4 regions of the Providencia sp. UF-224 genome follow, and region 1 is predicted to be linked to each of the others. Evidence: predicted binding sites of a transcription regulator. Region 1 holds the regulator's gene; each other region holds the start of a gene.
The links. Region 1 encodes CRP, which controls carbon source genes, mostly activating them, when cyclic AMP is high. Its sites were predicted from a motif close to ATGTGANNNNNNTCACAT; they were not measured.

Region 1 (7,768 bases):
TAAATTTGTTACAGCTAAAACAACTGAAACGTATTCGTGAATTTGATGATGTTATCACCGCTCGTATTCATGGCTTTGATGATGCAACAGATTATTATCAGAAATGTAGCGCCCTCCCTAAGCTTGCCTATATTACGAAACCAACGTTAATCATTCATGCCAAAGATGATCCTTTTATGGCACCTGAAGTCGTTCCTGATTTATCCCATTTACCTAAAAACGTGGAATATCAAATGACTGAACACGGTGGCCACGTGGGCTTTGTGAGTGGGACATTAAGAAAGCCTCAAATGTGGCTAGAAACCCGGATTCCACAATGGCTAACTCCTTATTTAAATAAGGAAAAAGAATGATTATTCCTTGGCGAGAGCTTGCGCCTGAAACACTGGATAATCTGATTGAAAGCTATGTGTTACGCGAGGGCACCGACTACGGCGCCCAAGAAAAAAGCCTGCAAGATAAAGTGAACGATGTGAAACGGCAGTTAGTTTCTGGCGAAATTGTGCTAGTCTGGTCAGAATTGCATGAATCCGTTAATTTCATGCCTAAAGCCCGCTAACCCGCTTCGTTCGCTGTTTCTGAAATAGTGGCCATAAGCGCAACACAGGGAGTCCGCTATGTCCAAAAAACACCCGATTATTGCCATCACTGGTTCAAGCGGTGCTGGCACGACCTCAACTAGCCAAGCATTCCGTAAAATATTCCATCAATTAAATATCCAATCTGCTACGCTAGAAGGTGACAGCTTTCATCGCTATACGCGTCCTGAAATGGATATGGCAATCCGTAAAGCCAGAGAACAAGGCCGCCATATTAGTTATTTTGGCCCAGAAGCCAATGACTTTGCGCTACTTGAGCAAACACTGGTGGATTACGCCAAAACGGGCTGTGGAAAATCACGAAAATACCTACACACCTACGACGAAGCCGTGCCTTATGGTTTACAACCGGGTACATTCACCCCTTGGGAATCGTTGCCAGAAAAAACGGATGTGCTGTTTTATGAAGGCTTACACGGTGGGATAGTGACACCTGAGCACAATGTTGCGCAACATGTTGATTTACTTGTCGGTGTTGTGCCTATCGTGAACTTAGAGTGGATACAAAAGCTTATCCGTGACACCACTGAGCGCGGGCACTCCCGAGAAGCGGTAATGGATTCAGTGGTACGTTCGATGGGGGATTACATTAACTACATCACGCCACAATTTTCCCGTACCCATATTAACTTCCAACGCGTACCTACTGTCGATACCTCAAACCCGTTTTCAGCGAAAGCTATTCCTTCACAGGATGAAAGTTTTATTGTTATTCGTTTTCGCGGGCTTGAGCAGATCGATTTTCCCTACCTGCTATCAATGATATCAGGCTCTTTTATCTCTGCGATGAATACTATTGTCGTGCCTGGCGGGAAATTAGGTCTCGCGATGGAATTAATTATGACGCCAATAGTCGAAAAACTCATTAGCCAGAAACATAGCTAAATTATTTTTTAATTATTAAACAAGATGCTTACCAATAATTAAGATAAGCATCTTTAAATTCAAATATATTAATAATAATTAAATTTATTTTTAATTTTTTATTTCAAAGCTATGGGTCACTTCGACAGTTTTTTCCAACATCAACGCGACCGAACAATATTTTTCAGCCGAAAGTTGAACGGCACGTTCAACGGCTTTATCCGTTAATTCATTCCCTGTTACAATAAAATGCAGATGGATTTTAACGAAATAACGTGGCGCCTCTTCACGGCGCTGAGAGGTTAATTTCACTTCACAGTCGGTAATATCATTACGGCCTTTTTGTAAGATGGATACCACGTCAATTGCGCTACAGCCACCCGCAGCCATTAATACCATCTCCATTGGGCTTGGTGCTTTATCGCCTGCGTTACCGTCCATCATCACTTGGTGGCCTGACGCTGACTCACCTAAAAAAGAGAGTCCTTCTACCCATTTAACTCTTGCTTCCATTTTATTCCCCTTGAAATGAAATCGATTTAAAGGCTACATTGTTCCATAGATATAATGAATGTTATATCAGCTTTATTCTGCTGAAGCGATACAGGGAAGACTTTCTGTATTGGATATGCTACAAACAATACTTAGTTGATAGGATTAAGATCAAAACTCAACGTTGTATTTGATTATATTATAGTGTTGATATCAGTTTGTTTACCCTAACCATGAAAAGCGATTGATGCAATGTTGCTCTTCCTGTTATTTAGGGTATATAAGACAAATTAATATGCTAAGCTAGTGACTTTAAAGCCAGCCTTTCTGGTACGCTTTCCGGATGGCTGCAATAACATACAGAGGATAACGCTAATGGTTCTCGGCAAGCCACAAACAGACCCTACTCTTGAATGGTTTTTGTCACACTGCCATATTCATAAGTATCCATCCAAGAGCACACTGATCCATCAGGGTGAGAAAGCAGAAACCCTTTACTACATCGTTAAAGGTTCAGTGGCTGTTTTAATCAAAGATGAAGAAGGCAAAGAAATGATCCTCTCCTACCTGAATCAGGGGGATTTCATTGGTGAGCTTGGATTATTTGAAGAAGGGCAAGAACGTACTGCGTGGGTTAGAGCAAAAATCGCCTGCGAAGTTGCTGAAATTTCTTACAAAAAATTCCGTCAATTGATTCAGGTTAACCCTGATATCTTAATGCGCCTCTCTGCGCAAATGGCAAGCCGCCTGCAAACCACGTCAGAAAAAGTGGGCAACCTCGCCTTCTTAGACGTAACTGGCCGTATTGCACAAACATTACTGAATCTAGCCAAACAACCTGATGCCATGACGCATCCAGACGGGATGCAAATCAAAATCACCCGTCAGGAAATTGGCCAAATCGTTGGTTGTTCCCGTGAAACTGTCGGCCGTATTTTGAAAATGCTGGAAGATCAAAACTTAATCTCTGCGCATGGTAAAACCATTGTTGTTTACGGTACACGATAATTAACCTTTCGCCTCACTCCCTTGGTGGGGCGCACACTTTCAAATAGCGTTGTATCATCGATATAACGCTATTTTCCCAAAATACGATTATTTTATATATCATTTTTTAATGAGTGTCGTTTCTTTATATTTTCTCTATTTAGCTCTCTATAAAATAATAATTATAATATTAAGTAGGGTTATATTTATGAAAATTACACTTAGCAATTTGTCAGGTCATTCCGATATTTTTAAAAACATTAGTAATTCCGATGATTTTATAAAGAAAATCTTTACTGTTACTGCTTCATCGAGAAAAGAACCATTATCCACTCAGCGGCAATCTAAACCATCACATGCTTGTAGCCTAGAAAGCATTGACTCAGCTTATGAAAGTGATTCAGAAAGTATAAAGGATACTAAATTATTACACTCTGACGAATTTAAGTATAAAGTTAATCAACTGAAAGGTCGATTATATAAGTTTTATGCATCTACTTTTTATAATGAGCAAGATGCCAATTCGCTAATAAAAGAAAATCAGACAATTTTTGAAAATTTCAATCGCGCTGATGAAGAAATGCATGGATATGCCAATTTTTTATATCGGTACGTTAAAATTCCAGGGGTTAATATCAACACTCCAGAAATAAAGGATGAAATCATAAAAAACTATCATCCACCTAAGCAACTAGAAAATAAAAACGGTACTAAAATCCCCTTAATAATTCAAAGAAACACAAAAGAAATTATTAATGTTAATTCCCCATTAGAGCAAGTTAAACAAAAAACAACGCCTTTTTCTCAAAAAAAAATTACATATGTACACTATAGAGTTGCTGACAATATTCAAGAGCATTCTAAATCAACCCCTCTACCTAAAAGCACTTTTGATTTTAAGGGGAATATATTACAAACAAAAACATCCGCATTAAGAACACAATATATCAAGCAACATTACAAACTATCTAACAAATCTACGCCATTAGACCATAAAGAACGAAAACCTCACTTAAATAGGAATGTCACTTCAATTAAAAACTCTGACTTAATAAAAATAAGCAATAGCATTAAAAAAGAAAAAAGACTAACCATGGAAATGAATGCACTTATGAATAACATCGTTGAAATACAAAATCAAATTCACATTAATGATAATTTATTGAACGAATTAAAAAAATAAATCATTCAATAAAGTGTTTTCTTTTTTCATTTAAAACCATCATTAAGGCAATGATTAATTACATCTTATCAACATAACAATGTCATAAGATAAAACCAACATATTGAATAGGTTAATAATTTCAATATTAAGCATGAATATTTAATTAATAAATTACTTTTTAGTATTAATATAGGATATGACTATGAAAACTAATCCCCAGAACAATACCACAACTAGCTCACTATACAAAGAAATTTCATCAACTGGAGCTACAAGAGAAACACCCACTATTATACAAAAAATTAAAAATATAAAAGTAAATAACCCATTCTCATCTTTTCGTTTTAACAAAAAAGAGGTGGAATCAAAGTTTCACATAAACCTAACAGAAAATGAATCACAGGAAAAAGAATTAAATTTATTCCATACATTAAACTCAAACAAAAAAACAATATCCACCCTCGAAAATAAGCTAATAGAAAAATCTTTTAAGATCCCACAATTCATCAAAGATTTAACAAATAAAATAGAAAAATCCATTAATAACTTGTTAGATAAGAATAGTTTTTTTAGTGAAAATCCCGCTACAGATGAAATCATCGAAAAGCAAAATGAAACAATAGGCTACCTTAAACATTACCAAGATTTATTAGACAGAAATGAAAAATTAACAAATAAACAAGAAGAGCTAAAAAACGAAATTGATGATCTGAAATCATCCATAAGATATGAGTCAAAAATAAGAGGAATTTCACACTTAAAAAAAGAAAGTAAATACCTTTCTTCATTAGAAGAAGAAGTATCAAAAGAGATTAACATGGAAGAAAAGAATGAAAAATTGGAAAGTTTAATTAACATGCAAACGACAGTAAAAAATTTACTAACTGGTGAACTAAAAGACATAAAAAATAAAATTCACAATATTACATTGGATAAAAGTGCTCTAGAAAAAAACATTTTAGCTATAAAAAAACCAATAATGAGCGAATTTTTAGTTACTTACGATGAAGACAATACGCCTATATACCATGATGAATCTCACAACTTTGATTTTGATGATGTATTTGAAAAAAAATCGGAAGTAGAAAACACAAAAAACAATGAAAATATTGATAATTTAATATTTGAAAATAATTCATTATATAATCTAATAGATGAGTTAGTTAAAAACAAAATTAATTCAACAAGCATGTTCCATGAATTAAAGCTTAAAAATGATATAAAAGATCATGAAATTAAAGCACTAAGGGAAATACTTGCTAATAAAGAGAAAATGATGACCTCTATTAGTCTCACTTCATTATCTTCTGGTTACAGTTCCGATAATGAGGCTAATAACCTTACACCAGACACTAAGGTTAATGAGAAAAAAACAACTCAAAAAAAAGAGAAACTAAAAAATAAATACCCTTTAGCCAAGAATAAAAAAGTAAATAAATATTCACATGAACATAAAGATCAATGCCTAGCTGCTGGAATACCCAGTAATAGCTCAGAAGAGCAATTACAAGCACGGTTAGAGGACCAAGCTAAGATGAAAAAAATGCCATTACCAGCTCAATAGTCGTTATAAAAAACAATTTTTTAATAAGTTGCAGAAATCATTCTGCAACTTATCTTTCAATTATTTCAGCAACTTCCCGATCGCCGCCTCTAATTTCGCCATACCGCTGTTGATTTCTTCTTCAGAAATAATCAGTGAAGGCGTAAAACGCAGTACATTAGTGCCTGCATTTAACATCATTAAGCCTTCTACAGCACTGGCTTGCAAAACATCTTTCGAACGGTTTAATAGTTTGCCATCTAACTCCGCGCCGATTAATAACCCCATTCCTCTGATCTCGGAGAAAATGCCATATTTATCGTTCAGCTTATTTAAATGAGCAACGAATAGCTCGCGACGTTTTTCGACACCTTTTAACACTTCTTCAGTATTAATAATATCAAATGCCGCATTACCTACCGCGCAAGCTAATGGGTTACCGCCATACGTTGTACCATGAGAACCAACTTCCATGGTTTTCGCGATTTCTTCTGTGGTGATCATTGCACTAATTGGAAAACCACCGCCCAATGCTTTTGCCGTAGTTAAAATATCGGGTGTCACACCATAGTGCATATATGAAAATAGCTTGCCTGTACGCCCCATTCCACTTTGCACTTCATCGAAAATTAATAAGGCGTTATTTTCATCACACAGTTTACGAACACCTTGCAGAAATTCTGACGTAGCCGCAGTGACACCCCCTTCGCCTTGTACGGGCTCTAAAACAACCGCACAGGTATTCTCATCTATCACTGCTTTAACCGCATCAAGGTCGTTAAAAGGCACATGGATAATGTCCGCAGGCTTTGGCCCGAAGCCATCTGCATATTTAGCTTGTCCACCGACCGAAACGGTAAATAATGTGCGCCCGTGAAACCCCTGCTTGAAGGCAATAATTTTGGTTTTATAAGGGCTGTATTTTGTGATGGCATAACGACGTGCTAGTTTAAAAGCCGCCTCATTGGCTTCGGAACCTGAGTTCACAAAAAACGCGCGATCGGCAAATGTTGCTTGGGTGATTTTTTGCGCGAGTTTAAGCGCTTGTTCATTGGTAAAGATATTACTGACGTGCCAAAGCTTCTCACTCTGTTCACGAACGGCCGCGACCAAACTTGGGTGGCAATGACCCAAGGCTAAAACCGCAATTCCGCCTGCAAAATCAATGTATTCTTTGCCTTGCTGATCCCAAACACGGCTTCCTTCGCCCTTGACTGGAATAAATTCTGCTGGCGAAAATATAGGCAACATGACTTGGTCAAAAGTCTGCCGATTTACTGATTGTTGTTCTGTCATACCCCTCACCTGCTCTAACTTGATGCTTAAGTGAAAATATAAGCATCAAATATGAATAAAAAATCACAAAAGAGCAATAGGTAAGGGTGAAATATGCATAATTAATTTATTATGAACAATATTACCAAACTAATACTTTAGGAAATTATTCAATAACTCATGACCTTGTTCACTCAGAATGCTTTCAGGGTGAAACTGAACGCCTTCGATTGGCAAGGTTTTGTGCCGTATCCCCATGATTTCATCAACATCACCGTTATTTAGTGACCAAGCTGATACATCAAAAGAAACAGGAAGTGTCTCTGCGGCAATAACCAGAGAGTGATAGCGAGTCACCGTCAGTGGCCGGTTCAAACCTTTGAACACGCCTTGATGGTTATGATGAATTGCGGATGTTTTGCCGTGCATCACTTCACGGGCTTTAACGACAGATGCGCCGAAAGCTTGGCCTATGGCTTGATGACCAAGGCAAATCCCTAAAATGGGCAGTTTGCCCGCAAAATATTTTATCGCCTCAAGGGAGATCCCTGCTTCATCTGGTGTACATGGCCCGGGTGAAATCACCAGATGCGTAGGCGAAAGCTGTTCAATTTCTTCGATGGTAATTTCGTCATTACGTTTTACAACAACCTCAGCCCCTAACTCACAAAAGTACTGGTAAAGGTTGTAAGTAAATGAATCGTAATTATCAATAAGTAGAAGCATAGTAGCCTATCCGACTGATTTTTATCATTATATGTTATATCCCATGCATACTTTTCGGATATTAGCAATCAGAACGATGATTAAAACACCACGAAAAATGACAAAGGGCGGCTATGA
Region 2 (7,768 bases), on a different contig from region 1:
AGATGAGGAACGTACACTTCCTTATCTGAAACAGACAGTGGGTAAAATCTACAAGGCAATAAAAGAAACAGAAGCTGCCGTAAGTAAAGAGTTTGGACTGGCACCGTTCCTGCCAGACCAAATTCACTTTATCCACAGTGAAGAGCTGTTACAGCGCTACCCAGACCTTGATGCAAAAGGCCGTGAGCGCGCAATCGCGAAAGAACTTGGCGCCGTTTTCCTTATTGGTATCGGTGGTAAGTTATCCAGCGGTGAATCACACGATGTCCGTGCACCAGACTACGACGATTGGACAACAGAAAACGAAGACGGTTTTTGTGGTTTAAACGGTGACATCCTTGTGTGGAACCCTGTATTACAAGATGCATTTGAGCTGTCTTCCATGGGGATCCGTGTTAGCCCTGAATGCTTAACACGTCAATTAAGCTTGACGCAAGATGAAAAACGCATGGAATTAGAATGGCACCAAGCGCTAGTTAAAGGTGAAATGCCACAAACTATCGGCGGTGGTATCGGCCAATCCCGTTTAGTGATGTTACTTCTGCAACGCCAACACATTGGCCAAGTCCAATGCGGTGTATGGGCGCCAGAAACGCAAGAATCTGTTGAAGGTATGCTGTAATTAGCGACTAAAGCGGCGTAATAGCCTGCTTTTTAACCCGGTGTCAAAGCGCCAAATATGGTCGAAGATTTTCATGATGCCGGGTTTCCCATAATTTGACACTGATACCGCATGGAAGCGGTATTTTCCTTTCTTTTGCATGGTTTTGATTTTTTGAATGAGTTCATCGGGTAAACGCTGAGCCACAAAATCAGAAATAACCACTGCATCTGCATCCATCCATTGTTTTGATTCTAATTTGACGGTTGTTTCTTGCAAGCAAGCAGCAAGGTCTGTTCCGCCTTTAAATGTTTGATGTAAAAACCGAACGCACTGCTCCAACCCATCCGCAGATAATAAATCGTAATGCACAATATCGGTGGAAAACAGCATCACATGGCATGCGCGGTTATCGGCTAACGCAATTTTCATTAGCGCAAGGCAAAATGCCTTTGCACAGCGCTCATTTAATCCCCCCATTGATCCCGAAGTATCAATACATACTACAAATGGCCCTCGAGGCTGTTCTTCATCATGGTGATGTGTAATGGGGCGCAGCACTTTTCTTTCTTGCCAGCTATCCCCTTGCAATCGATAAGTTAATAGCTGTTTTTCCAGTAATTTTCGATAAAACTCAAATTCAATTTCTTCGATACCCAGCATAGCGAGCTCAGCGGGTAATAAACGCAAAATATCATCACTTTGGTTTAAGCCATTAACTTGTTCAGGTACTGTTTCTGGCACTTTCTCCATGATAGTCATTGCTTCTAAAACCACGCTATCATCGGGAATAGCTTGCGCTGTTTGGCTGCGCCCTAATAGTTGGGCTATTTTTTCAAGCTCAGGCTGTTGGCGTAAAAATTCACTGTAGCGATTTAATAGCTGGTCATTATAAACAGAGGTCATATTCACCCCTTTGCTTAAATCCCACAAACGACCAGCCGCTCGTTCATTTTCACCCAGAATATCTTCTAAATTTCCACTCAAGGCTAACCTGCGTTGTAATTCCGCCAGCAATTGCTCTTTCTCTTGCTCTAACAGCTCTTTATGCAGGGTTGTGACTTGCAAAATTAAGCTGACTCGCCACTTTTGGACAAACAAAGCTTGCCTTGCACTGCGGTTGTCAATTTTACCGCTTTGTAGCTGGTTTGCTTCTCGGTAAAACGGCGAGTCGATTTGGTTAAGCCTTTCTATTACAGAAGGAAGTCGCGTAAAAAAAGCGTCTGTTGATATCCCAAGGGATTGCCTATACAGCTCAAACTCTTCAGAAAGTTGCGCGGGAACTAACGCATCTTGCAGGCGCTGTTTTAGGTCTTTTTTCCAGCTAGATAAGTCTTTTAATAATGCCTTTTTTAAACGGGGATGTTTTTCAAAAAATACCGCCAATTGCGGCGTAGCAAGGAGAGAGATAATAATCTCTTCTATTAACTGGCTTTCATTAACCGAAAGCAACATCTCCAGAGTGGCTAAACTCATCATAATTATTCAGCCACTTTTCCTGTGATTTGGTTGCGTAATTGCGTTAATTTCTCTGCAAGTTGTAGAAAACTTTGCTCAATATCCGCCAGCCAATGGGCTTCAATAAAAAGGTTGGGTTGTTGTTTTTCAAATTGATAACGAGCAGTTTGGATATCTGATTGAATTTTATCCAGCTTATCTAACCATTCTTGATTATTTGATGTGGGGGTTTGTGTGGCTGTTTTATCTTGGATATATAAGGTTGATGATTGATGGCTGATATCCAATAACTGTATCTGATTTAAATTATTTACCTCAGCGGCAATTTCTTGTGCAAAACCAATACCATTTAAATGAGCGGATAATGTCGTGCCTTTATTTAAAAATAAAGTGAGTGCTTTTTTGTCTGTGGTAACAAACGTCACTTTCATATTATGCAATTGTAATGGACGATGTAAAAACAGCGTGATCCGACCTTCATGAAGATGCTCAGGTAACACATACGAGGCCTTACGAGCAAACATCGCATTGTTTTTATTTACTTTAAATGCATCTTGGCTATTTTGATCTTGCGTGGATGACATCCATTGCTGGTAAATTTGCTCAATTTCACGGGTAAATTTACGCTGCTGCCAACCTTCTTCTTGTAAAAGGGATTGAATTAATCGCGGTAATGCATTCATCGATTGCATATCGTGCCACAGGCAATCTTTCAAAAGTACAATATCAAGGGGAGAGACGCTGCTGCGACCATTAAAAAATGCACTCGCTTGTAATAAATACACCGCTTTTTTCCAACGTCTATCTGAGACATAAACCTGCTTATCCGCGGCATCTAATTGTTGGCGTAGTTGGTAGACTAGCTCAAAACAGTGATCGGGCAGCGTAATTTTTGGAATTTCTTGTTGCCACTGCAGGTACTCTTCATCACTGATTTTTAAATGCTCAGGGACTTGGGATCCTTCTAACGACGATTTTCCCGTCAATAATGCACGGAAGTTTTGTTTTTCCTGTACTTTATCAAGCCAAATACGCACCAACATACGGTCAAAAAGGGCTTCTAAACTATTATCAGCATCAGGTAATTCGTTTGAAGCCGTGACAAGCAAACGCATGGGAATGGCTTTTTCTTCATCGCCATTACGGAATTTGCGTTCATTAATAGCCGTTAATAGCGTATTGAGAATCGCGGGGCCTGCTTTCCAGATTTCATCTAAAAAAACCACTTCAGCATCAGGCAAATAACCTTTCGTTAAGCGTTCATAGCGCCCTTCATCTTTTAAGGCTTGAATGGATAAAGGGCCAAAAATTTCTTCAGGCGTCGAAAAGCGCGTCATTAAGTATTCAAATGCATGGGCATGACGAAAAGCATATTTCATTCTCCGCGCGATTAAGCTTTTCGCAATACCTGGAGGGCCTAATAGAAAGACACTTTCACCACTGAGTGTGGCTAATAAACACAAGCGTATTGCCTGTTGGCGTTCATACAAACCGCTTTCAAGGTAATTACTCAGTTGGGCGATACGCTCAGCAAGTTGCATAACAGTTCCTTTCTATTGGAGAGTTCTTGATAAAGGCTATCAATTCCTTTTATTACATACTGCGGCCATTTTTTCCATTTTTCTTTGATGTACCCCAAAAAACAAGAAAAAACGATTCAGCTATAAGTGATTCAATAAGTTATTGTTTTTAAGCTTATCCCACACTAACGAAACGTTTCGATGATGATCACAAATATCGACTATCAATATTGAGTTGTGACTTATCTAAACTATGATTGTATAAGCGAAACGTTTCGCTTATCAGAAATGGCGGTGAAAAAATGAAAAAAGGTGTTCTGCTTAATGCCAATATTACTTCAGTGATTGCAAAGTTAGGTCATACCGACCAAATCACACTGGCGGATGCAGGCTTACCCATTTCAGCGGGGCCTGAGCGGATTGATTTAGCGATAACGCAAGGGTTACCTGATTTCATGGCTGTTTTGCGAGTGGTTACGCAAGAAATGCAGGTCGAAAAAGCGATTATTGCAGAAGAAATTAGTGCAATGAATCCCACCATGGAAACGGCTATTTTAACGCATTTGAATAACCTACAAACTGAACAAGGCAATCAAATCGAAATCATCTATTGCAGTCATGAACGTTTTAAACAGCTAACTCATGACAGCAAAGCAGTCATTAGAACAGGGGAATGCTCGCCATTTGCGAATGTAATCCTATGTTCTGGTGTGACTTTCTGAGGTGACTATGCAACCTTTATTAGAACTTATCGGTATCGATAAATCATTTCCGGGCGTGAAAGCGCTCAGCGGTGCGACATTAAATGTCTACCCCGGAAAAGTCATGGCGCTGGTGGGGGAAAATGGGGCTGGCAAATCAACCATGATGAAAGTGCTCACCGGTATCTATCAAAAAGATGCAGGTAAAATTCGTTTTCTGGGTAAAGAAGTGGCGTTTAATGGGCCAAAAAGCTCCCAAGAAGCAGGTATTGGTATTATTCACCAAGAATTAAACTTGATCCCTGAGCTGACGATTGCAGAAAATATTTTCCTTGGGCGTGAGTTTGTTAGTGCGTTTGGCAAAATTGACTGGAAAAAAATGTTCAGTGAGTCAGACAAACTGCTCAAACGCCTCAACCTTGATTATGACAGCCATCAAACCATTGCTGAACTTTCGATTGGGGAACAGCAAATGGTGGAAATTGCTAAAGTCCTCAGCTTTCAATCCCAAGTGATCATCATGGACGAACCAACGGATGCGCTTACTGATACAGAAACGGAATCATTATTCCGCGTTATCGAAGACTTAAAAGCACAAGGCTGCGGTATTGTTTATATCTCTCACCGGTTAAAAGAAATCTTTGAGATTTGCGACGATGTCACCGTGTTTCGTGATGGCCAGTTTATTGGCGAAAAACCCGTTAGCGAATTAGAAGAAGAAAAACTGATTGAAATGATGGTGGGAAGAAAGCTTGAAGACCAATACCCACGCATTGATGTTCAAGCGGGTGATACCCGTTTACAGCTTGAAAATGTTTCAGGCCCCGGTGTAAGCAATGCCAGTTTCACGTTGAAAAGCGGTGAAATTTTAGGGGTTTCAGGGTTAATGGGCGCAGGTCGAACTGAATTGATGAAAATCATCTACGGCGCAGCGACCAAGAAATCAGGCACAATTAAGCTGGAAGGCAAATCTGTCAATCTGAAAACCCCGCAAGAAGGCCTAAATAGCGGCATTGTGTATATTTCAGAAGACCGTAAACGTGATGGATTAGTATTAGGCATGTCAGTTAAAGAAAACATGTCGTTGACGGCTTTGCGTTATTTCAGCCGTGCGGGTGGCTCACTTAAACACGGCGAAGAGCAACAAACGGTCAGCGACTTTATTCGCCTTTTCAATATCAAAACTCCATCGATGAACCAAATTATTGGTAACCTTTCTGGCGGAAATCAACAAAAAGTGGCTATCGCACGAGGGTTAATGACCAGACCCAAAGTGTTGATCCTTGATGAGCCAACGCGTGGTGTCGATGTTGGGGCAAAAAAAGAAATTTATCAGCTAATTAACCAGTTTAAGAAAGAAGGGCTGAGCATCATTTTAGTCTCTTCAGAAATGCCTGAAGTGATTGGAATGAGTGACCGCATTTTGGTGATGCACGAAGGTCATATCAGCGGCGAATTTACCGCCAAAGACGCGACTCAGGAAGCCTTAATGGCTGCCGCAGTGGGTAAAAATTACGGCTCAGTTCAGGAGTTATCAGTATGAGTTCAACAACTGCATCATCAAAACGCTGGTTCAGCAAAGCTTGGCTGATGGAGCAAAAATCATTAATTGCACTATTAGTCTTAATTGCCATCGTATCAACATTAAGCCCTAATTTTTTTACGGTGAATAACCTATTCAATATTTTGCAGCAAACGTCGGTAAACGCCATCATGGCGGTAGGTATGACGTTGGTTATCTTAACGTCAGGGATTGATCTGTCGGTAGGCTCATTACTTGCATTGACGGGCGCGGTTGCTGCATCGATGGTTGGGGCGGAAGTCAACGCCTTGGTTGCTGTTGCAGGGGCATTAGCACTGGGAGCCGCAATTGGCGCATGTACTGGGGTTATCGTCGCGAAAGGGAAAGTCCAAGCCTTTATCGCAACATTGGTGATGATGCTTTTATTGCGCGGGGTGACTCGTGTGTATACCGATGGTAGCCCGATAAACACGGGCTTTAGTGATAATGCTGATTTATTTGGCTGGTTTGGTATTGGTCGCCCATTAGGTATTCCTACCCCGGTTTGGTTAATGATCATTGTTTTTGCGGCGGCATGGTACATGTTGCACCACACTCGATTAGGCCGTTATATCTACGCGTTAGGGGGCAATGAAGCGGCAACTCGTTTATCAGGCATTAACGTCGATCGCATCAAAATTATTGTGTATGCCTTATGTGGTTTGCTGGCGGCACTGGCCAGTGTGATTGAAGTTGCACGTTTGTCATCGGCGCAACCTATGGCAGGTAATGGGTATGAGCTAGATGCTATCGCCGCTGTTGTACTGGGTGGCACAAGCCTTGCGGGCGGAAAAGGGCGCATTGTCGGTACGCTGATTGGTGCGCTTATCCTTGGTTTCTTAAACAACGGTTTAAACTTATTAGGTATTTCGTCGAACTATCAGATGATTGTTAAAGCAGTCGTCATCTTACTTGCGGTACTTGTTGATAATAAAAAATAACCCTACAGGAAAACGATTATGAAACTGAATAAATTAGCCACATTGTTATCAGCCGTTGCACTGAGTGCAACCGTTAGCGTCAATGCGATGGCAAAAGACAGCATTGCGTTAGTGATTTCAACATTGAACAACCCTTTCTTTGTGACGATGAAAGATAGCGCACAAAAAGAGGCAGACAGACTGGGCTATGAATTGATCGTTCTAGACTCACAAGATAACCCAGCAAAAGAATTGGCAAACGTGCAGGACTTAACGGTTCGTGGAACAAAACTGATGTTAATCAACCCAACAGACTCTGATGCGGTGGGTAACTCTATCCTAATGGCAAACAAAGCAAAAATTCCTGTTATTACCTTAGACAGAGCCGCTAATAAAGGTGAAGTCGTCAGCCACGTTGCTTCGGATAACCGTATGGGCGGTAAAATGGCGGCCGATTATATTGCACAAAAAACAGGTAATGAAGCCAAAGTTATCCAATTAGAAGGTATTTCAGGTACTTCAGCAGCACGTGAGCGTGGTGAGGGCTTTAATACAGGTGCGAAAGAGCACAAATTTAATTTACTGGCGAGCCAGCCTGCTGACTTTGATAGAACAAAAGGCCTTAACGTTATGCAAAACCTGCTAACTGCGCACCCAGCGGTTCAAGCGGTCTTCGCACAAAATGACGAAATGGCGCTAGGTGCATTAAGAGCACTACAAACAGCCGGTCGTACTGATGTTTTAGTGGTCGGTTTCGATGGCACTAATGATGGCATTAAAGCGGTAGAGGGCGGGAAATTAGGTGCAACAATCGCACAGCGCCCTGATCAAATTGGTATTGTTGGTGTACAAATTGCCGATAAAGTCTTAAAAGGTGAAAAAGTTGATGCTACCGTTCCTGTTGAATTGGAATTAGTGGTAAAACAATAAGATAAAATAACCGCCGCAGCAGCTTTGCGGCGGTTTATGGGTTTGTGGTTAAGCAGTCACAATAAAAAGGATATAAA
Region 3 (7,768 bases), on a different contig from region 1:
TACCGAATAACCAGAAGCCTGAGTCATTCACATGACTTAAAATAAGCGAGCCACCCGAAATACAAATCGCTAACGCAGCTAGCTGCGCGCCAGAATAGCCAAGCTCACTGATAACAGGTAGCACTAAACCGACCGTTGTTAGACACGCTACTGTTGCAGAGCCTTGGATCACACGCACCGCACCCGCTAATACGAAACATGCCACCGCAATCGGTAAACCCGCACCAATCAAAGAGTCACCCAGCGCAGGGCCGACACCTGAGTCCACCAGGATTTGTTTGAATACCCCACCTGCACCGGTAACCAGTAAGATGATCCCAGCTGGCTGAATCGCTGCCGAGCAGATCTCCATCACTTTTTCTTTATTTAGGCCATAACGGAAACCTAAACCATAGATTGCCACCAAACATGCTAACAATAGCGCAGTGAATGGGTGGCCAATAAATTCTAACCAATGTTCAGCGGTTGAATTCGCCTCAACAAAATGGGTTCCAATGGTTTTTAAACCGACGAGAACGAGTGGGAATAACACTAAACATAAGCTGAATCCAAAACCTGGCATCTTGCCATGCTCTGTTTTCGGCGCTTGGTAATCCGCAGGGATATCAATATGAACAAACTTACTGATAAAACTACCGAATAATGGCCCCGCTAAAATCATACTTGGGATAGCAGCACATAAACCGATTAAGATCATCCAGCCATAATCCGCCCCCATTTGCGATGCAACGAGCATTGGCGTTGGCCCAGGTAGTAAGAAGGCTGCCGCAGCCGCGACCCCAGCAAATAATGGGATTGCCAAGCGAACAACGTTATGGCCAGTACGGTTAGCAACCGCAAAAACAACACCAATCAATAAGACGATTGCCACATCAAAAAACAGAGGTAAGGCACAGATAAGCCCTGCGACACCCACAGCATAGTGCGCACGTTTTTCACCAAACAGGTTAAGTAGTTTATTAGCGACTTGGTCTAATGCGCCTGTTTCATGCAAAATTTTGCCAAACATGGCACCAAGTGCAACTACGATTGCCAAGAAACCTAGAGTCCCAGCCATCCCTTTTTGCATAGTTTCCGTGATTTGCTGCACAGGCATCCCTGAAAATAGACCCGCACCAATGGAGACAATCATTAAGGCCACAAAGGCATGTAAGCGCGCATACATCACTAAAAATAATAATAAGACGACAGAACCTACTGCAGTGAGCACTAACGTCAGTGTGCTAAGGGTTTCAACGGTATTCATACTTTATCTCCCGAAACAATCTGTGTAATCGTTGAGCAGGTATTACCGATGACGTCTTCAAGAGATTGACGAATATCCACAATATGCACATCAGTTTCTGCTTCGTTAGGTTCTTCTAAGGTTGCAAATTGCGTTTTGAGCATTTCAGGTTTGAAAAAGTGCCCTTTACGCGCTTTAAGCCGTTCTTCTATTACGTTAGCATCACCTTTTAAGTAGATAAAAAATAAGTTTTTATTATCTTCTCTTAAAATGTCGCGGTATTTTTTCTTCAGTGCTGAACACACCACTAACGAAATATTATTGGTTCTTTGCATCGCGAAAATGGCTTGGTTCAGTGCCACCAGCCAAGGCTGGCGGTCTTCATCATTAAGGGCATGCCCCGATGCCATTTTTAAAATATTTGATTTAGGGTGCAGAAAGTCACCATCCAAAAAAGCGGCTTGTAATAGTTGTGCAACCCCATTGGCAACCGCTGATTTACCGCTACCCGATACCCCCATTAGGACAAATGTGTAGTTTTGTTTTTGGGTATCACTCATAGGAAACTCCTCAGGCTTTATCGTTGTTCTATTCTTTTCATCATCCGGCAAAATGTTACCGGTAACTTTGTTACGGGTAACATTATTATCAGTACGGGTTTATTGCAATAAAATTGGCGAATAAGAGAACAGATCTGTGATGTTAATCTCAATCTGACTGAGAAAGGAAAATGAACGAAGAAAAGAAGAATGAAAGAGGTATAAAAATAATCAATCCTAGCCAATAATAAAACCTTAGTTATTTCAATGAAATGTATTAATTATCCTATCCCTACTAACTTTCTCAATTATATTATTCTAAGGGTTTCTTTGAATATATTACTTCGATAGATTCCTCTAAATAATTCGTGGTGTCGCTAGGCGGCAATCGAGCCAAGCCCTAGGAGCATACACCAGTATGTGACTAGGGTTGGTGAGTGCAGCCAACAACGCGACAGCGCGAAGTATGACGAGGAGCGACGGGAAATAATTAGATGCTCTCCCCCGAGAGTAGAGAAAACCCCACATCAAAATGCGTCTCTGTCAGTTTCTTACCCGTCATTCGCGCCAGCAATACCTCTGCCGCTTTACGTCCCATTTGGTCTCTTGGGGTAAGAATACTGGCCAACTTCGGTGTCATGACTTGCCCTACGTCGTGCCCGTGGAAACCTGAAATAGCTAAATCTTGCGGAATATTAATCCCCAACCGTTGGCACTCGAATATTGCCCCAATTGCTAAGTCATCATTGGTACAAAACAAGCCATCAGTATCAGGGTATTTTGCGCGGCAATCGTGTAATAATTGTGCACCTAATGAATAGGATGAGCTGACTTGCGTCATCACGTTACGCGGCTCGAGGTTGGCATCTAACATCGCTTGTTCGTAGCCTTTTAAGCGGATAAACGTTCTCTCATCATGCCTCGCCCCGATATACACCACTTTGCGACAGCCTCGCTCAATCATGGCGCGAGTCATTTGGCGAGAAGCTTCAAAGTTATCAATCCCCACCGCAATATCTAAGCAAGGGGAAACACTGTCCATGATTTCAACAACAGGGATACCCGCTGTTTTTAACATCCGCAATGTGCGTTCAGTGTGCGTTCGCTCTGCCAAAATAACGCCATCGATATTATACGATAGCAACGACGTGAGCCTTTCTTCTTCTTTTTCAGGTAAATAACCGTAGTGGGCTAACATAGTTTGATAACCATGGCGGTCTGTGACGGCCTCAATACCACGGATCACTTCCGCAAATACTTGGTTGGTTAATGAAGGAAGTAGAACACCTATCGCATGACTGGTTGCGTTCGACAAAATATCCGGCGCTTTATTAGGAATATAACCCAAGCTTTCGAGCGCTTCGGCAATTTTCTCACGCAGAGGCTCTGAAACTTGCTCTGGGTTGCGTAAAAAACGGCTCACCGTCATTTTTGTGACGCCGACTTGGTCTGCTACATCCTGCAACGAGGGTCTTTTCTTCTTCATAAGTCCAAAGTGATATTTATTAAGTTAACTTTCTCTATGTTCAGCTATCTTTTTATTGATAGCAATGTTTGTTACTGATTTACATCACACAAATGTCGAGTTTTTCTAACAACTCAACTTTTCAGGTTGACTCTCCAGTATGACTCCGCTAATTTTCGCGCTATATAACTATTATCATAACGAGCGTATTCACATTTATTATGGCAATCAATCGTAGACAATTTCTTCAATCCAGTGCCTTACTTGCTGCTTTCTACAGTTTGCCAAGTTTCGCTAGGGGTCAGCGTCTTGTCGAAGAAGCCCTCTTTGGCAAGCTTCCTGCGGCAAACCATATTCAACGCGTTATCAGTTCAGGGCCACCCTCTGATTTACTGATGTTTGCCCTAGCCCCTGAAAAAATGGTGGGGTTTGCCTCGATTTCATTGAAAAAAGGCCATACTGGGCTTTTTGCACAACAATGGCTCGATTTACCCGTTTACGGCCGCTTAGCGGGGCGAGGCAGCACGCTATCGTTAGAACAACTTTTGTCTTATAACCCTGACTTGATTATAGACACAGGTAATATCGATGACACTTATCGCTCACAAGCGGAAAAAGTGGCGAAACAGACCAATGTTCCCTATTTATTGATTGCTGGTGGGTTAAAAGACTCACCTCAGCAACTCACTCAGCTTGGTGAAACGCTTGGTGTTGAACTCCAAGCACAAAAACTCAGCCAGCTTGCCCAACGTTATTTGGATGATGCTGTTGCCTTTGCTCATAAACCGCAACAAAAACCGTTAAGTTTTTACCTCGCTCGAGGGGCAAAAGGGTTGGAAACAGGTGCCAAAGGCTCAATTCACACCGAGGCTATTGAAATGCTCGGTTTACGTAACGTCGTGGATATCCCAAATTTCCGTGGGCTCACCACTGTTTCCATGGAACAGCTCTATCAATGGAACCCTGACATCATTATAACGCAATATGATGAAGCCATTGAATTTATGACGACCTCCCCACTGTGGAAAGGGTTAGATGCCATTGCAAACCAACAGTTACTTGTCTTTACGGGTATGCCATTTGGCTGGTTAGATGGCCCTCCTGGGGTTAATCGCCTTCTTGGCATGCGCCGTTTACAAAGCCACTTTGATGACGGGATTGCCGCGACGATAAAGCAAGATATCGCTGAATTCTTTGAACTTTTCTATCATTCGCCATTAACCGTTGAGCAGGTTGATTTACTGATGGAAAAATCATGAGTGGAATGATGAACAAAGGGGTTAAACCCTTATTATTAATTCTCATTTTATTCGTTAGCTTAGTGATTGCTTTAACGAGTGGTAAGTATTCACTTACCCTCGATGAACTGTACCGCCTATTTGCCAATTTATTTTCTTCTCAAGCTGATGTTAGCGATCCGCGTAATGAAACCGTTTTTTGGCAAATACGTTTCCCTCGTACATTAGCTGCAATTATTATTGGTGGTGGATTATCCATTGCGGGTGCCGCTTACCAAGGCATGTTCCGCAACCCGTTGGTTTCCCCCGATATTTTAGGGGTATCCGCCGGTGCTGGCGTGGGTGCCGTTGTCGGGATTTTCTTCGGTCAATCACTGATTTATATCCAATTAGCCGCCTTTATTGGGGGCTTAATTACTGTGGCTATTGTGTGCTTTATTGCGCGCCTTGCTCGCCAACACGATCCCATTTTATCGCTAGTCCTTGTGGGCGTTGCCATCAGCGCTATTTGTGGCTCCGCCATTTCATTAATGAAAATCTTGGCAGACCCTTATACCCAGTTACCCTCGATTACGTTTTGGTTATTGGGCGGGCTGTCATCCATTACGCAGGAAGACCTTTTGTCTGTCTTGCCATTAATGTTAATAGGCATCATTCCGCTGCTATTATTACGCTGGCGCATGAATTTACTGAGCTTATCCGATGAAGAAGCCAAAAGCTTAGGGGTAAATGTGGGTTTAACACGCGCTATCTTTATCGTCTGTGCCACGTTGCTCACGGCAAGTGCGGTGTCCATTGCCGGTATTATTGGTTGGATAGGGCTGATTGTTCCCCATATTACGCGAATGATAGTGGGCGCTAACTTTCGTTACCAGCTCCCCGCATCACTGGCGATTGGGGCAATTATGCTATTGATAACGGATACCCTCGCTCGAACTATCGCCGCGATTGAATTGCCGCTGGGGATCCTCACCTCTGCGGTGGGTGCGCCGTTCTTTTTAGCAATTTTATTGCAAACAAGGCGGGTCAAATGAGCATAATGACCCTCAATAACGTTGCCATTGGCTATCACAACACCGCAATCATTGACGACATCAATCTTTCCTTGCCTGAAAAGGAAATTACTTGCCTGCTCGGTGCGAATGGTTGTGGCAAAACCACGTTAATGAGAACGATATTAGGTTTACTACCTGCGATCCACGGCGATATCTTACTCAATAATCAGTCTATAAAATCGCTAAAACAGCGGGACATCGCGAAAGTGATTGCTTACGTACCGCAAGCTCACGATACGCCTTTTACCTTTACTGTATTAGATATGGTGATGATGGGCTTAACCCCACATATTTCCCTATTTTCTGTCCCCGGTGACGCCGAAAAAAACCAAGCACTTCAACAACTCGAGCGGTTGAACATCCCTCACCTTGCGACTCGCCTTTACAGCACACTCAGTGGCGGCGAAAAACAATTGGTTTTAATCGCTCGTGCATTAATTCAAAAACCCTTACTACTGATTATGGATGAACCTGCCGCTAGCCTCGATTTTGGTAATCAAATTCGCCTACTTGAGCAAATTGAGAAATTGAAAGCCCATGGCATGACCGTGTTGATGTCGACCCATCACCCACAGCACGCCGCCGCCATCGCCGACAATGTCATTTTGCTGGATAAACAACAAAAAGCACGACAAGGCTTATCAAAAAGTATGTTAACACTTACTAACTTGGCAGCACTTTATAATGTGGATGAGCGCAGTATCCAAGCTCACTTCCAGCTTCCATCAACGTTTTCTTTTTAAGGTCAGGGATCATGTTAATCAACCAAATTGATTTTTCTAAAATGTACCAAGAACATATGCAACAAGCGCATAGAACTCGTAAGGAACCCGAGCATTGGGATAAAAAAGCGCAGCAAATGGCGCAAAATTGTGCCAACCCTAATGACCCCTACTTACTGCGTTTTCGTGAGCTGATGGATTTTACGGGCGCACAAACTTTGTTGGATGTGGGTTGTGGCCCCGGTTCGGTTAGTCTGTGCCTCGCTAATGAGTTTAAAGAGGTTATTGGTATTGATTACAGTGGCGGCATGTTAGAAATGGCGCGACTTCGCGCTAAAGAGCTCGGTATTACCAATGCTCACTTCGAACAACTGGCGTGGGAAGATAGCTGGGATACACTGCCTAAAGTGGATATTTCTGTCGCCTCCCGCTCAACGTTAGTCGATGATTTAAAAGCAGCACTGCTTAAGCTAAATCGCCAAACAAAACTGCGCGTTTATACTACGCATACCATTAATCCAACCTTTATTGATGAACATATTATCCGTGAAATTGGCCGTGAAGTAGTTCGTTTACCAACCTATATTTATGCGGTGAATATCCTGCACCAAATGGGCATCAATGCCCGAGTCGATTTCATTAAAAGCCCAAATAAAGGTGGCTTTGATAGCTTTGAAGCCTTTGTGGATAGCGTCAATTGGTCACTCAAAAATATCACACCAGAAGAAACCGATATTCTTCGCCGTTATTACGATATTCAAACGGCATCAGGTAAGAAAATATCTTACCCATCAAGGGACTGGGCGATGGTCTCGTGGGATGTCGTGGATGAATCGGAACTTACACTATGATTTATCTACCTGATGCATTAATTGACCAGCTTTTGTTAGACGACATTCAATATGGCGATTTAACCACCCGCGCCTTGGGGCTGCACTCCCAACTTGGTGTGATGACATTCGCCTCCAAGCAAGGGGGCTGCGTTAGTGGTATTCACATTGCAAAACGCATGTTAGAAAAACTCGGCATCGCGTGTGAATGTCTCTCTTTTGATGGGCAAATTGTTGAACCACAGAGTGTTTTAATTCGTGCGACAGGGCCGATTGATGCTTTACACCAAGGCTGGAAAGCGGTGCAAAACGTCCTTGAATGGTGCGGTGGTGTCAGCCATTACACCCAGCAAATGGTCGCTATCTTGCGCCAGTATCAGCCCAATGGGCAACTTGCCTGTACACGAAAAACCATTCCAAACACTAAGCCTCTTGCCTTAACTGCGATTTTGGCAGGGGGCGCCATTATTCACCGAACAGGCAGCGCGGAAAGTATTTTACTGTTTACGAACCATCGCCAATGCCTTGAAAACCCAGATGATTGGAATGCGCATGTGCAAGCTTTGCGCCAAAATGCCCCCGAAAAGTTAATCATTGTGGAAGCCGATGATTATCAACAAGCTGAACTTGCTATCAAAGCGCAAGCCGATATTGTGCAGCTCGATAAATTGCCAACAGAGCAAATTCAGCAATT
Region 4 (7,768 bases), on a different contig from region 1:
AAGAAGGTTCTATTGACGCATCGGTGAATCAAAGCCGTGCGTACATGGATGCTTATAACAAAAAGAATAATATTAATATGGTGGCACTAACTGATTCACCAAGTGCGCCGCAAAGTTTACGTTCTAATAAGCATAAATCAATTGAAGATGTTAAAGATGGTATGATTGTTGCGTTATCTAACGACCCTGTTAATGCAGAGCGCGGCGCGAGGATCCTTGAGCAATTAGGTTGGATTAAAATTAAACCTAATGTCAGTACACTGAGCTTTAGCGTTAATGATATTTCGTCAGGTAAATATAACTTAGATGTGCGTGAAACGGATGCTGCTCAAGGTTTAAGATTACTTGATGATGTTGATTTTGTAGTGGTAAATGGAAATTATGTCGCAAGTGCAGGCCAACGTATTGCCGACGGGTTAGTTGTTGAAAACTCACCGTTAGAGCACCGTGTTATTGTCACTGTAATGCAAAAAGACCTTGATTCTCAATGGGCTAAAGACTTAAAAGAGGCCTTTGAATCTAAAGAATATGCAGATTATATTCGTTCCCAGCGTATTTATGATGGCTTTATTGAGCCAGAAAGCTGGAATAAATACCCTAAATAAAATCCTAGTCTAATTTTTTATATTTTTGTTCTTATCTAGCCACTTATTATTGAATTAATAAGTGGCTTTCTTATAAATTAATATGAAATTTATTCTTATTAAATTTCTAGACAACATAATGTTTTTGCTGCTATTAAATAGTTAAGTAACACAACAAAAAATACAACTTCATAAAAAGACAGAACAAAATCAACCTGACAGGGGAAAAATATGAGTCACGAACTGATTGATGCATTTAATATTATAAAACAGAAGAAATGGGTTGATTTAACACACAGCTTTGATGGCAACTCACCACACTTCTTTATGTTTGATTCAGCAGAGTTTAAAACCTTATTTGGTTATCCCGAAGGTTTCTTTGCTCAGCAATTTACCTTTCCGGGCCAATATGGTACGCACATTGATGCACCATGCCATTTTGTTGAAGGCAAACGTTTTTTGCATGAGTTAGAGCTAAAAGAGCTTGTCTTACCTTTAATTGTTATTGACCAGTCTGAAAGAGCGAAACACGATCCAAACTTTGCCTTTTCTCTTAATGATGTGCTGGCTTTTGAAGAGCAACACGGCAAAATCGAAGCTGACAGCTTTGTCGCGTTAAGAACAGATTGGAGCAAACGTTGGCCATCACAAGAGTTGATGGATAATAAAGATGTTGAAGGTAACAACCAAATTCCAGGCTGGGGAATGGATGCGTTAAAATTCTTATTTGAAGAGCGTGGTATTAAAGCAATTGGACATGAAACGTTTGATACCGATGCTGCGAAGGATTTTCGAAAAAATAATGCATTACTGGGTGAATATTACGTTTTAGAACAAGATACTTACCAAGTGGAGTTACTGGCAAACTTGGACAAAGTACCGACTCGCGGGGCAGTTATTTTTAATATTGTGGCTAAACCTAATAATGCGAGCGGATTTCCTGTGCGCTCATTTGCCATCCTTCCCTAAATATTGAAGTTTTATTACCAGCCATCATGGAGTATGGCTGGTAATAAACTGCAATTATTCCTACAAGACTAATACTACCCAGATTGCGGCTAAGAGCATGCATAACGCGGCAACAATGCCTCCCGATTTTGCAAACTCACTAAACGATATTTTCACACCATAAGCCGCAGCTTGTTCAACAACAATAATACCGGCAAGGCTACCAAAAACTAATAAATTGCTTGAAAAACCAGAGCCAAGTACTAATGCAGCACCAAGAGAATCTGCATTTCCATCAGGTGTTAAAAATGGTACAAGTAGCATGACGGAGGGGTTATTTCCTACGATTGTGCTGAGCACACCAGTTACTAAGAACAATGCCAGAGGGTTATTTAAATCGACACCATGAGCACGTAAATCATTGAGGAGTTGCTGAGGAATTCCTGTTGACGCAAAGGCCGCATTAACGACAAATAATCCCATAATTAAGAGTAATAAATTCCCATCGACTAATTTAAGCATATCGCTAGATGCAATTGAACGGTTCAATAATAAGAACCCTGCGGCAGTAAGGGCAATTAATTCTCTAGGAATATCGCTAATGATAAATGCGATAATAACGGCAAATGTAATAATCCCTGCCTTGGTTGTTTCCCACACATTTAATGTTTCTTGAGTTGTTGGTGCTTTTGTTTGCATTTCATCCTTAGCAATGTACCAGCGGTTGCGGTACAACCAAACGAGGACTAGCCATGTAATAGGTAACGAAATTAAGGCAGGGATTGCTGAGGCTTCTAATAAACCGACAAATGAGATGTCGAGTCCTTGAGCTGCAATCATATTCTGCGGGCTGCCAATTAATGAGCCAGCAGCACCGTTATTTGCTGCGAAACAAAAGCCTAATAAAAATGGGATAGGGTTTAAACCACGGGATAAGCTAATTGAAACTAATAATGGTGTCATGGCAACAACCACGACATCATTAGTTAATAGAGCAGAAAGGATCCCGCCAACACCGATTAATACCGCTAAAAGTGCCGGAGGAGAAACCTTTAACATAGCAACTCGGTTCGCTGTCCAGCTATAAAAGCCAGATACAACAAACGATGCAGATACCACCATTAAACCGAATAACATGCCAATTGTTCGATAATCAATGGCATTCCAAGCATGTGGTGGGGTAATACTACCGATAGCCATCATGGCTAAGGCGCCAATAACAGCAGCTCCCGTTCTGTCTACTTTAAAACCGGGCAACTTACCAAAGCCCATAGCAATATAAACCAAAAGAAAAACAATAATGGTTAAAGTCATTGTGTTCACATTTTAATGAATAAATTTAAGGATAATTTATCGGTGAATATCTTTTGAATCAAGGCTAAATATTCTTTTGATAATAATAAGTTGCAGTAAATCCTATTCTCAATCATCGCAAAAAGATAGAAAATTTAAAATAAGATGAATGCTAAGCCGACATATTCAGCTCAATATTCATTTCATTTGTGCTTTTTTGAAATATGCAGCGAGTGAAAATTAATTACAAAACTAAATCCAACAACAGTAAAAAGGCTAATTTAGCTTTTAAGAGATCTAAAAAATCGTGAATATGAAAATAATTCGTGATCAAGATCTCTGTTCTGAAAATTAAGTTAAGGATTTCAGTGTGATTAAAGTCACATTTTTTGTTTATTTTGCTTAAAAAATCGTCTTTGTAGTAAAGCTACACTGCATATTTGTGAAGCTGATCAATATTTATGAGGGGATAGATAGGGTATTTGGGTGATGTTCATCACATAAAGCCCGCGTGGTACGCATCTGACAAAGGTCATGTTAGAGTGAAAGTGTCGAAAAATTCACTAACGTTATTTGGCGATAACGTTACAACCTTATCGTTCTCGTACCACGGGGTTCTATCATGGTAACATCAAATATCAAATTAAAGGTACAGAATTTTGGGCGTTTCCTCAGTAATATGGTCATGCCTAATATCGGTGCTTTCATTGCGTGGGGTTTAATTACCGCGCTCTTTATCCCTACGGGCTGGTGGCCAAATGAAACATTGGCACAGCTTGTCGGCCCAATGATCACCTATTTATTACCGCTGCTCATTGGCTATACGGGCGGGCGCCTAGTTGGCGGTGAGCGCGGGGGGATTGTTGGGGCAATTACCACTATGGGGGTGATTGTTGGTGCCGACATGCCAATGTTTATGGGGGCAATGATAGCAGGGCCACTCGGTGGTTTTGCAATTAAACGCTTTGACCGTTGGATTGATGGCAAAGTGAAAACTGGCTTTGAAATGCTTGTGAATAACTTTTCATCTGGCATTATCGGCATGCTTTTGGCAATACTCGCATACCTTGCTATAGGTCCACTGGTTGCTGGTCTATCTAAAGTATTGGCAGCGGGCGTTAACGTGATGGTGGAAAACAACTTACTGCCGCTGACATCAATATTTGTTGAACCTGCAAAAATTCTCTTTCTAAACAATGCGATAAATCACGGGATATTTTCCCCATTAGGCATTCAGCAAGCCACTGAAACAGGTGCTTCTATTTTCTTCTTAATTGAAGCAAATCCAGGTCCAGGACTAGGTGTGTTACTTGCATATATGTTTTTCGGTAAGGGAAATGCAAAACAATCAGCACCCGGGGCTGCAATCATCCACTTTTTTGGTGGGATACACGAAATCTATTTTCCATATGTTTTAATGAATCCGCGCTTAATTCTTGCCGTTATTCTGGGGGGCATGACAGGCGTGTTTGTGATGAACTTATTCCATGCTGGTTTAGTATCGCCAGCCTCTCCAGGGTCAATCTTTGCAGTTTTACTGATGACACCAAAATCATCATTAATTGGTGTTATTTTATCCGTCACGAGTGCAACAGTCGTTTCCTTCTTAGTTTCTGCAATCTTATTAAAAAGAACCCGTGTTGGTGATGATGATGAATTAGATAATGCGACGAAAAAAATGCGTGATATGAAAACGCAGTCTAAATCATCAAATAAAGAGGCAACGAATAACCATTCAAGCGTTAATCTTGCAAATGTGCAAAATATCATTGTTGCTTGTGATGCCGGTATGGGCTCGAGTGCTATGGGGGCAGGTGTATTAGCTAAAAAAGTTCGTGATGCAGGGCTATTTGATATTAATGTCACCAATATGGCTATTAATGACCTTCCTGCGGATGTTGATATTGTTATCACTCATAAAGACCTCACTGAAAGAGCTAAAACATTTGCACCTAATGCAATGCATATTTCTTTAGCAAATTTCTTAGACGGTCAAACGTATAATGATCTCGTCACTAATTTAATTGCGAAAAAGCATCCTACTGCTGCAAATGACGGGCGTTTAATTAAGCAGACTATTGTAGCCGCAAATGACGAATCTTTTGATGTTGAAGATAAAGATGAAGCATTGTTTACACTCAGTGCTAAGCATATTCATTTAAATTTATCGGCGAAAAATAAAATACAAGCAATCCAATTTGCGGGGCAAAAATTAGTTGAAGGTGGATATGTTGAGCCTGACTATATTGATGCGATGTTGGCGAGAGAGAAATTAACGTCAACCTACCTTGGTGAGTCCATTGCAGTCCCACATGGAACCATTGAAGCGAAAGACCGTGTTTTAAAAACTGGCATTGTTATTTGCCAATATCCAGATGGTGTGCAATTTGGGGATGAACCCGATGAAATTGCTCGCCTCGTTATTGGTATAGCAGCACAAAATAATGAGCATATTGAAGTGATTACACGAATTACCTCAGCATTGGATGAGGATGGTGTTATCGAAAAATTGTGTAATACCCAAAATATTCAAGAAGTGCTCGAAATTTTAGCATCACAAAGTGCAGCGTAAGGAGAATAACAATGAAAGTCATTCATTTTGGTGCAGGAAATATCGGTCGTGGTTTTATTGGAAAAGTACTCGCAGATGCGAATTCACAACTTACATTTACCGATGTTAACCAACCTTTAATTGATCAATTAGAGCATCAACAGTCGTATCAGGTACATGTTGTTGGTCAAGAAAGTCGTATTGAAAAAGTGCAGCATGTGCACGCAATTAATTCTAATGACCCAAAGACAATCGAATATATCGCTACTGCGGATATGGTAACAACTGCAGTCGGCCCGCAAATCCTTGAAAAGATAGCAGGGACTTTAGCGCAAGGTATTACGTTAAGAAATACGTTAAATAACCAAAAACCACTCAATATTATAGCATGTGAAAATATGGTAAGAGGGACAAGCCAATTAAGGCAGCATGTTCTTGCACAATTGCCTGTAGAAATACATGGGTGGGTTGAACAACATATTGGTTTTGTCGACTCGGCGGTTGACCGTATTGTTCCTCCTATGGATGCGGCAAACGATGACCCTCTTTCGGTCACCGTCGAATCATTCAGTGAGTGGATTGTCGACAAAACACAATTTGTTGGCAATATTCCGAGCATTGATGGGATGGAGCTAACGGATAATTTAATGGCATTTGTTGAGCGCAAACTATTCACGTTAAATACAGGTCATGCGATTACTGCTTACCTAGGTCAGTTATATGGGCATCAAACAATTAGTGATGCTATTAATGACCCTAAAGTTCATGCTGTTGTAAAAGCAGCTATGGAAGAAAGCGGGCGAGTTTTAATTCAGAGATATGGATTTAACGCCGATAAGCACCAGCAATATATTGAAAAAATATTAAGCCGTTTTGCAAACCCCTATTTAAAGGATGATGTTAGCCGAGTAGGGCGTCAACCTATCCGTAAACTCAGCCCAGAAGATAGGTTGATTAAACCGTTACTAGGGACGTTTGAGTACCAATTACCTAATAATAATCTGATAATTGGTATTGCAGCTGCGCTTCATTTTAGGTGCTCTAATGATCCTCAGGCCATTGAGCTAGTTGAATTAATTAACGAAAATGGCATCTATCAGGCTACTATGGAGCTATGCGGTTTGCAGCAATACCCTGCCATTGTTGATAAAATTTGTACTCAATATGAGTTAATAAAGTTGAGTAATAAACAATAATTCGGGTAATAGGCTAATTATTGAGGTTCAATCACTTTATGGTTATTAGCGAATGAATATTAAGCAGGTGGCCATAAAGTGACAAAAAAAATTATTATGGAAAATAAGCAAGACATTGAAAATCATATCCTTGAGCGGTTAAACCAACGGCCTGAAATTCATTTATTTATTCAGGAGGTTATAACGCTAATTTCTCAAGCAATTGATAAGTTAATGTTAAAAGTATTTAGGAAGGATGATTATGCTGTAAAATATGCAGTTGAGCCTCTTTTGACAGGTAATGGACCATTAGGTGATTTATCTGTGCGTTTGAAACTGTTATTTGCTTTGGGGGCCATAACGCGTGAAACCTATGAAGATATTGAATTATTTCTAGCATTAAATGATTCTTTATCTTTCCAAGAATTAAAATTAGATTATATTGATGATGAAATAATCGGCAGTATTAAAATGTTGCACTGCATGGGTCCATTACCTGAAATGATGCGTTTTGATCAGCCTGAAGATATGGTAGATAAACAGCTAATTGATTTGCAAAAGCAGCGCTATCAGCAAATGGTCAAGTCGTCTTTGGTGTTATCTGTTGCTGATTTAATCGCACAAATACTAGAAACTGATGTTTTTTAATCAACGATTGGATTTATAATTTTTTTCTCTAAAAGCTTCGCTTATCTATTTACTTCATTATATAAATATGTTTGAAATACAAGTATGTATAATCGAACTTAAATGGTTTAAACATGAATATTATTATTACTCATGAAGTCACTCAAGAAGATAGAGATGAATTACTTACAGGGCTACGTAGCTATAACACCCAGTATTTAGATGCTTCCCGCTTTGGTCAATTAGGCGTGTATTTTAAAGATGGTGACGGTGTGATGCAGGGCGGCTTAATTGCGACAGTAAGAGCTAATTGGTTATGTATTGATTATTTATGGGTAAGTGAATCAGCGAGAAAAGAAGGGATAGGTAGTCAATTAATGCAAACAGCTGAACTTGAGGCGTCGAAAATAGGCTGTCTTCATGCTTTGGTTGATACTTTTAGTTTTCAAGCACTGCCATTTTATCAAAAATTAGGTTATATCCAGCAAATGTCCCTGCCAGATTTCCCCGAAACAGGAATGCAATCTCATTATTTGACTAAAATGAATTTAAAATAAATTTTTGATTGTTTTCACTACTCACATTTGAAA

Region 2: a site for CRP is predicted at 3,776-3,793, ahead of rbsD (D-ribose pyranase). Genes of this name have one in related genera too.
Region 3: a site for CRP is predicted at 1,920-1,937, ahead of gntK (gluconokinase). Genes of this name have one in related genera too.
Region 4: a site for CRP is predicted at 3,310-3,327, ahead of AC4IFO_RS02245 (PTS mannitol transporter subunit IICBA). Genes of this name have one in related genera too.

Annotation. Positions count from the first base shown of each region.
Region 1 is NZ_JBSICC010000014.1:22,394-30,161, forward strand. It holds gene AC4IFO_RS14145 (hydrolase) at 1-353, shown strand, start outside; gene AC4IFO_RS14150 (YheU family protein) at 350-559, shown strand; gene AC4IFO_RS14155 (phosphoribulokinase) at 618-1,484, shown strand; gene AC4IFO_RS14160 (OsmC family protein) at 1,575-1,976, opposite strand; gene crp (cAMP-activated global transcriptional regulator CRP) at 2,331-2,963, shown strand; gene AC4IFO_RS14170 (hypothetical protein) at 3,151-4,125, shown strand; gene AC4IFO_RS14175 (hypothetical protein) at 4,310-5,671, shown strand; gene AC4IFO_RS14180 (aspartate aminotransferase family protein) at 5,732-6,946, opposite strand; gene AC4IFO_RS14185 (aminodeoxychorismate synthase component II) at 7,076-7,651, opposite strand.
Region 2 is NZ_JBSICC010000015.1:86,314-94,081, forward strand. It holds gene asnA (aspartate--ammonia ligase) at 1-622, shown strand, start outside; gene viaA (ATPase RavA stimulator ViaA) at 623-2,080, opposite strand; gene ravA (ATPase RavA) at 2,083-3,600, opposite strand; gene rbsD (D-ribose pyranase) at 3,882-4,301, shown strand; gene rbsA (ribose ABC transporter ATP-binding protein RbsA) at 4,309-5,823, shown strand; gene rbsC (ribose ABC transporter permease) at 5,820-6,782, shown strand; gene rbsB (ribose ABC transporter substrate-binding protein RbsB) at 6,801-7,691, shown strand.
Region 3 is NZ_JBSICC010000019.1:44,568-52,335, reverse strand. It holds gene gntU (gluconate transporter) at 1-1,246, opposite strand, end outside; gene gntK (gluconokinase) at 1,243-1,785, opposite strand; gene gntR (gluconate operon transcriptional repressor GntR) at 2,255-3,250, opposite strand; gene AC4IFO_RS16445 (ABC transporter substrate-binding protein) at 3,451-4,488, shown strand; gene AC4IFO_RS16440 (FecCD family ABC transporter permease) at 4,497-5,501, shown strand; gene AC4IFO_RS16435 (ABC transporter ATP-binding protein) at 5,498-6,265, shown strand; gene AC4IFO_RS16430 (class I SAM-dependent methyltransferase) at 6,277-7,095, shown strand; gene modD (ModD protein) at 7,092-7,768, shown strand, end outside.
Region 4 is NZ_JBSICC010000001.1:451,253-459,020, reverse strand. It holds gene AC4IFO_RS02260 (MetQ/NlpA family ABC transporter substrate-binding protein) at 1-605, shown strand, start outside; gene AC4IFO_RS02255 (cyclase family protein) at 816-1,553, shown strand; gene AC4IFO_RS02250 (ArsB/NhaD family transporter) at 1,614-2,846, opposite strand; gene AC4IFO_RS02245 (PTS mannitol transporter subunit IICBA) at 3,448-5,397, shown strand; gene AC4IFO_RS02240 (mannitol-1-phosphate 5-dehydrogenase) at 5,409-6,572, shown strand; gene AC4IFO_RS02235 (MltR family transcriptional regulator) at 6,651-7,199, shown strand; gene AC4IFO_RS02230 (GNAT family N-acetyltransferase) at 7,313-7,735, shown strand; gene AC4IFO_RS02225 (hypothetical protein) at 7,757-7,768, opposite strand, start outside.